DNA from 2 places in the Arthrobacter sp. CAL618 genome. Region 2 is predicted to be linked to the other one. Evidence: predicted binding sites of a transcription regulator. Region 2 holds the regulator's gene; the other holds the start of a gene.
What was found. The regulator LexA, encoded in region 2, represses DNA repair genes until DNA is damaged. The targets are predictions, from matches to a motif close to TCGAACANNTGTTCGA.

Region 1: the regulator LexA is predicted to act here: its motif matches at 2,153-2,168, upstream of recA (recombinase RecA).

Annotation. Positions count from the first base shown of each region.
Region 1 is NZ_ASZW01000101.1:9,095-12,504, reverse strand. It holds partial or broken gene K728_RS0106675 (hypothetical protein) at 1-19, opposite strand, end outside; gene K728_RS18650 (regulatory protein RecX) at 154-933, opposite strand; gene recA (recombinase RecA) at 940-2,013, opposite strand; gene K728_RS0106660 (DUF3046 domain-containing protein) at 2,204-2,422, opposite strand; gene K728_RS0106655 (MarR family winged helix-turn-helix transcriptional regulator) at 2,521-2,994, shown strand; gene K728_RS0106650 (helix-turn-helix domain-containing protein) at 3,090-3,410, opposite strand, start outside.
Region 2 is NZ_ASZW01000189.1:7,505-10,914, reverse strand. It holds gene K728_RS0111445 (histidinol-phosphate transaminase) at 1-794, opposite strand, end outside; gene K728_RS0111440 (LysM peptidoglycan-binding domain-containing protein) at 953-1,327, opposite strand; gene lexA (transcriptional repressor LexA) at 1,798-2,454, shown strand; partial or broken gene K728_RS23250 (ATP-dependent DNA helicase) at 2,451-3,410, opposite strand, start outside.

The sequences.
Region 1 (3,410 bases), on a different contig from region 2:
CCGTCCGTGCAGCAGTCATTCCCCGCGCCAGCCCGATCATAAGGATGCTCAGCCTACAGTTCGGTGTTCTGGGTCCGCCAGACCTCAACCGGCCGTTTTAGGGAACGAATGGATAACGGCTGAGCGTGACTGACCTGAGCCCGGCGGACCTCGTCAGAGGAAATCAGGTTCTGCGTCGTCGTCAGCTGCGCCGGCGGCGACGTCGTCGAGCACCGATTTCACCACACCGAACGCCAGCGACGGGCTGTATCCCTTGCGCCCGAGCATGCTCACCAGCCGCCGCGTTTCCTTGTCGAGGGTGGCACGATCTGCACCCGTGGCGGCGGGGCGGTGCTTTCGGCGCACTAGCTGTTCTGCAGCGTCCCGTTCCTCATCGTCACTCACCTGGGACAGTGCCTCCTCGGCGATCTCGCCGTGGATGCCTTTCTCAGCCAGTTCGCGTTTCAGTGCGCTCCTGGCCAGGGATCGGGTCGCTGCCCGGCTACGCACCCACATCATCGCGAACTCGGCATCGTCGATCAGCTGGACTTCTTCAAAGCGGTCCAGGACGGCCACCGCCACCTCTGCGGGCACGTCCCGCTCCGCTAGTTTGGAGGCAAGCTGATGCCGGCTTTTGGGCGCGAGGGTGAGCTGCCGCAACACGATGGACCGTGCCGTCGCGTAAGGGTCTGCATCGGGTGCGAGGGCTCCCCCGCCAGATCCCGCCGCATCCTTGCCAGCGGACACCTCCGAGGCCGAACCGGAGGAGCCGATGGCACCCGATCCGGCGCCAGCAGGTTGCCGGCCACGAGGCTTTCGCCCGCTCCCGGATTTCCGCTCACCGGCGTTCCAGCCGCCTGATGTCCGATGAGCGGTTGTCCCGTCGGAGCCGGCCCCGGATTTCCGCCTGGAATTCAATCCACTGCGGGAACCGTTGTTCTGTCCGAAAGGCATGGCTGGCTAGCGGTTCTCTCCGCTGACCGCTTTCAGTTTCGGCTCAGCCTTCGCCTTGGGCTCGACCGCCGCCTCTTCAGCAGCCAATCCAACACCGAGTTTCTCGCGGATGCGCCGTTCCAGTTCGTCGGTCAGGTCGGGGTTGTCGAGCAGGAACTTCCGTGCGTTTTCCTTACCCTGGCCCAGCTGGTCGCCGTCGTAGGTGAACCAGGCACCCGATTTCTTCACGAGACCGTTCTCGACTCCAACATCGATCAGCCCGCCCTCACGGGAAATTCCATAGCCGTACAGGATGTCGAATTCGGCTTGTTTGAAGGGGGGTGCCATCTTGTTCTTGACTACCTTGGCGCGGGTCCGGTTTCCTACCGGGACAGCGCCCTCCTTGAGGGTTTCAATCCGGCGTACATCGATGCGGATGGAGGCGTAGAACTTCAGCGCCTTGCCGCCCGTAGTGGTCTCGGGGCTACCGAAGAACACGCCGATCTTCTCGCGCAACTGGTTGATGAAAATAGCTGTGGTTTTGCTTTGGGCGAGACGGCCGGTGATCTTCCGGAGCGCCTGGCTCATCAGCCGTGCCTGCAGGCCCACATGGCTATCTCCCATGTCACCCTCGATTTCCGCGCGGGGCACCAGCGCAGCCACCGAGTCAATGACGATCACATCGATCGATCCTGACCCGATCAGCATGTCCATGATTTCCAGCGCCTGCTCACCGGTGTCCGGCTGGGAGACCAGGAGCGCGTCGGTGTCGACGCCGAGCCGCTTCGCGTATTCGGGGTCGAGTGCGTGTTCAGCATCAATGAATGCCGCGATGCCACCGTTGCGCTGCGCGTTGGCGACCGCGTGCAGTGCCAGCGTGGTCTTACCCGAGGACTCTGGTCCGTAGATTTCGACGACCCTGCCGCGGGGCAGCCCGCCTATGCCCAGTGCAGCGTCAAGTGCGATGGAGCTGGTCGAAATCGTTTCGATGGGGGCGCGCACCTCATCACCCAGGCGCATCACCGAGCCTTTGCCATACTGCTTGTCGATCTGCGCAAGTGCTGCTTCGAGAGCTTTCTCGCGGTCTGCTGGTGCGGCCATTCTTCACCTCGGTTGGTTATGGCCGTTGCGGCCGTTTTCGTGTTCAATTCGACCGTAGCCCGGGGCACTGACAAATTGAGAAGCTTCACGGCGTATGTGGATAACCACGACAGCCGTCTGTTAGAAATGATAGTCCTATCCGAACAAGTATTCGAATAACTTGGGCGGCGTGTCAGGTGCCGCATCCCGACTATTTGGGAGTGATGTCCTTGCCTAACCGGCGTTCCGACGGGACATCCTGGAGGTCACACACCGCGACCCAGATATCGCGCGGGCTGATTCCGGCACCCAGGGCCTCTTCGGGCGTGCGGCCGCCGAGTTCGGCGAGGACGATCGTTCGGGCCAGGGTACGGGAGTACCCCGCGCCGAACTCGTCATCCATAAGCCGCCAAAAGGCACTGGTGCGCATGATGTAATCCTCTCACTGTCTCTGAGTTCGCTGACTTGCTGGCCCGCTTTCGGGGCCGGTTGATGAGCGATTGTGTGCGTAACCATAGAATGAAGCACATGACAGCCGAGCACCGTGAAGCCGATCCCGCCGTAGACACTGCCATCCAGGCATTGGAACAACAACTGAGCATGCTGTGGCGGAGGGCACGATCGAACTCCTACAAGGTGGCCCGGCGCGTCCACCCGGACATGGAACCGGCCGCCTACGGCCTGCTGGTGATCCTTCAGCGGGAGGGCGCCATGCGGCTGACCGACATTGCGGCGAGTATCGGCGTCGGCAAACCATCGGTCAGCCGGCAGATAGCGATGCTCGAACAACTCGGCCTGGTCCAGAAGGAAGCCGACCCGCTCGATGGCCGGGCCCAGTCGATTACCCTGACCCCCGCCGGCTCGAAGCAGCTGGTCGCCGCCCAGACCGCCCGTAAGGAAGCGTTCCACAACCTGATGGACGACTGGGATGTCAAGGACCTCACCACCCTGGGGACCCTGATTGCCCAACTCAATGAGACGTACACCAAAGACAACTGGTGATTGACAACAAACTGTTGATAACACGCTGTTGACAACAAACTGAAGCCCGCCGGAGTGTTCCGGCGGGCTTCAGTCAAATCGCTGTGGACGCTGAGTTAGCGGTTCGTTGCGGCCAGTCCGCGGCTGAAATCCTCGGATAGGTCGGCCGGGATGTCGTCGACAAACGCCCGGGCGAATTCCTGGGGCACCGTGTCAGGGACTGATACGCCCTCTGCCTCGGCGAGACGATCGCTGACTTCGCGGAGCATGAGGGACAACGGAACATCGAGCGCGGTGCAGATCGAGGACAGGAGCTCAGACGATGCTTCCTTCTGGCCCCGCTCTACCTCGCTGAGGTAACCAAGGGAGACTCGAGCACTATGCGAAACCTCGCGTAGTGTGCGGCCCTGCCGCTGGCGGACGTCCCGCAGGACATC
Region 2 (3,410 bases):
GTGATGGCCGAAAGGTGGTACGGCAACCGGACCAGGCGCAGCGCGTCAGCAACCTCGGGGGCCGCCGCCAGGTAACCGAGCCTCGTCCCGGCCATCGCGAAAGCCTTGCTCATGGTGCGTGACACCACAAGACGTTCCCGGCCCGCCAGCAGGCTGAGGGCGCTGACGGTGCCTGCGTGGGCGAACTCGGCATAGGCCTCATCGACGATCACGATTGCCTGCGCGTCGCTGCCCGCCTCATAAACCGCTTCCACCACATCCAGGCCCAGCGCTGAGCCGGTCGGGTTGTTCGGCGAGCACAGGAAGACGAGGTTCGCGCCGGATTCGCGCACTTCGCGGGCCGCGTCGGCGGCGCTGAGCTCGAACCTGTCGTTACCCTGCCCTGCGATATAGCGGGTGCCGGTGCTGCTGGCCAGCAACGGATACATGGAGTAGGTCGGGGGGAAGCCGATGGCTGATCGACCCGGGCCACCGAAGGCCTGCAGCAGGTGCTGCAGTACCTCGTTGGATCCGTTGGCGGCCCACAGGTTTTCGGGCGTCAGTCCGTGGCCGAGGTAGCGTGCGAGATTGGTCCGGAGTTCGGTGAACTCACGGTCGGGGTAACGGTTCAGCCCCCCGACCTCCCGGCTCACCGCATCAACGATTGCCTGCCGGACATCGTCCGGCACTCCATGGGTATTCTCATTGACGTTTAGGAGGATGGGGACATCCAACTGGGGTGCCCCGTAGGGGTGCTTGCCCCGCAGATCCTCACGCAGGGGCAACCGGCTCAACCGCTCAAACTGTTCGCTCACCTGTCAAGGTTAAGCGTGGAGTGCTGCAGGTGCAGAATCGACGGGCCTTCACCCTTCATCAGGATCTTCACCGCGTTCGCAGAAGCTCCACACCCGGTGGCCGATACTGGCCGACCGGGTTGGAGGGTTCTGGGGGTGCAGCACTGGCTGTCGAGGAGTTACCGGTTGGTGGGGACATCCAGTTGCTGCCCTGCCTGCAGCACTGAGGTGCCCAGGCTGTTCAGTTCAACGATCTCGGAGACGACGATGCGCGGATCGCGGTCCGGAGCGAACTCGGTTGCCAGCTGCCAGATGGTTTCGCCGGCTGCGACGCTGACACTGACGGTCTCGGTCACCTCTCCGCCTTCAGCTGATGCCTTGGCAGGCGAGTTGAAAAATCCTGACAACATCAGAACGGCCGACGCGAGTAGCACGATCGGCAATCCGACCAACAGGAGCCGGCCCCTGCGGGTAAGCCGCAGCTTGGTGGCGCCGCTCTTGGTCGCGTCGCTTTCGGTGGTGGGGAAATTCTGGTGTGTGGTGATGACAGACATGGATACACCTCTCTGTACTCTCGAATCAGTCCATTCGGTCCTGGGGTATGAGCCCGGGACCAACCCTGAAGGTTGAAGGCGGTGTTCGAGCTAAAACCGGCGATTCCTGTTTTGTTCGAACTTATCTTCGAATTACTGCTTGTTTATTTTTAGCACTGATTGACGAACTTTGTCGAGACACGATCGAACAAATGTTTGAAAACGTGTCCTGACTCCCTTACCGTTAGGGCAAGGATGAAGGTTCGGGATCCAGCAGAAACCAGCACATCATCCGCCACTGACAAAATAAGCTCGGCCCCTGGAATCCAGGGATCTGCCGGGGTACATGGATTCTTATCGAAGGGACAGCGACCGTGAAAGAGTCCGACGCACCACTGGATGAACCGGCCTCCGACCTTGCCCCGGCTGACCCCGCCCCGGCCGTCCTGCCAGCCCGTGGCCGCCCGCGTGGGCGCCAGGTGCCCAAGGGCATGACGCCCCGCCAGAAGAAGATCCTTGAGACCATTCAGCGGGCCATCGGCACCAACGGGTATCCGCCCTCCATGCGCGAGATCGGAGACACGGTGGGGCTCGCCAGTCTCTCGAGCGTCACCCATCAGTTGTCGCAGCTCGAGCGGATGGGCTATCTCAGGCGCGATCCGAAGCGCCCCCGCGCCATGGAGATCCTGCTTCCGCTGACCCTCGACCATGATCAGCACAGCGGCGAAGAAGGATCGGGGCAGGGCACGACACCGGACGTCGGCGGCGCGATCGACGCAGCCATGGTTCCGATGGTGGGGCGGATCGCTGCCGGCGGCCCGGTGCTGGCCGACCAGGTAGTGGAAGATGTCATGCCGCTACCCCGCCAGTTGGTGGGCCACGGCGATCTCTTCATGTTGCGGGTCTATGGCGATTCGATGATCGACGCCGCCATTTGCGACGGTGACTGGGTAGTGGTCCGGCGCCAGCAGGAAGCACAGAACGGTGACATCGTGGCCGCGCTCCTCGACGACGAGGCGACTGTGAAGACTTTCCGTCAGCGCGACGGTCACACCTGGCTGCTCCCCCAGAACACCCAGTACGAGCCGATCCTGGGAGACCTCGCCACGATTATGGGCAAGGTCGTCTCGGTCATGCGCGCCCTCTAACCCCCGGGCGTGGGTTTTCCTGCCAGCCGCTCCAGGACGCCGACCGCCGTCGTGCGATCGGTGGTGGACCAAAAAGGCGGCAGCGCGGCACGCAGGAATGATCCGTAGCGTGCGTTGGCGAGCCTGGAATCGAGGATCGCCACCACCCCCTTGTCTTCGGCTGCGCGGATGAGGCGTCCGGCGCCCTGAGCGAGGCGGACGGCCGCGTGGGTTGCCGAAACACTCATGAAACCGTTTCCACCGGCTTTCGCTACGGCTCTCGTCCGAGCTGTCATGAGTGGGTCGTCAGGGCGCGGGAAGGGAATGCGGTCGATGGTCACCAGCCGGCACGACCGGCCTGGCACATCGACGCCCTGCCAGAGTGACATGGTGCCGAAGAGGCACGTGTCCGGCTCATCCGAGAATTGTTTGACCAGCGCCGACATTGACGATTCGCCCTGGCACAGGATTTCGAAGTCGACCCGAGGGCGCAGTGCTTCGGCCGCGTCTTCGGCCGCGCGGCGGGAGGAAAAAAGTCCCAGCGCCCCACCCCGCGATGCTTTCAGCAAGACCTCCAGTTCGTCGAGCTGCTCAGGCGAGGTGCCCCGCTCCGGCTTTGGAAGGTCCTTCGCGACATACAGGACGCCCTGCTTCGGGTAGTCGAAGGGGCTGCCGACGTCGACGCCGGTCCATGACGGCGCCGAGGCGCCCGCGAGACCGAGCGAACCGGCGACTGGACCGAATTCGGCCCCGATGGCGAGCGTTGCCGAGGTCAGGACCACTGTGTGATCGGCGAACAGGCCTTCCCGCAGCTTCCCGGCCACGGACAGTGGCGCGATGTTGATGGTCGCGGGTGCGTCGTCGTCGGGCTGTGAATACCCGGTGCCCGGTGAGAAGGTGCTTGGCCGTGAGGCCCAGAGCACCTCACCGGCCGGTGTCGCCGTCAGAAGCCGCTCGCAAAGTTCGAAGACGGCGAG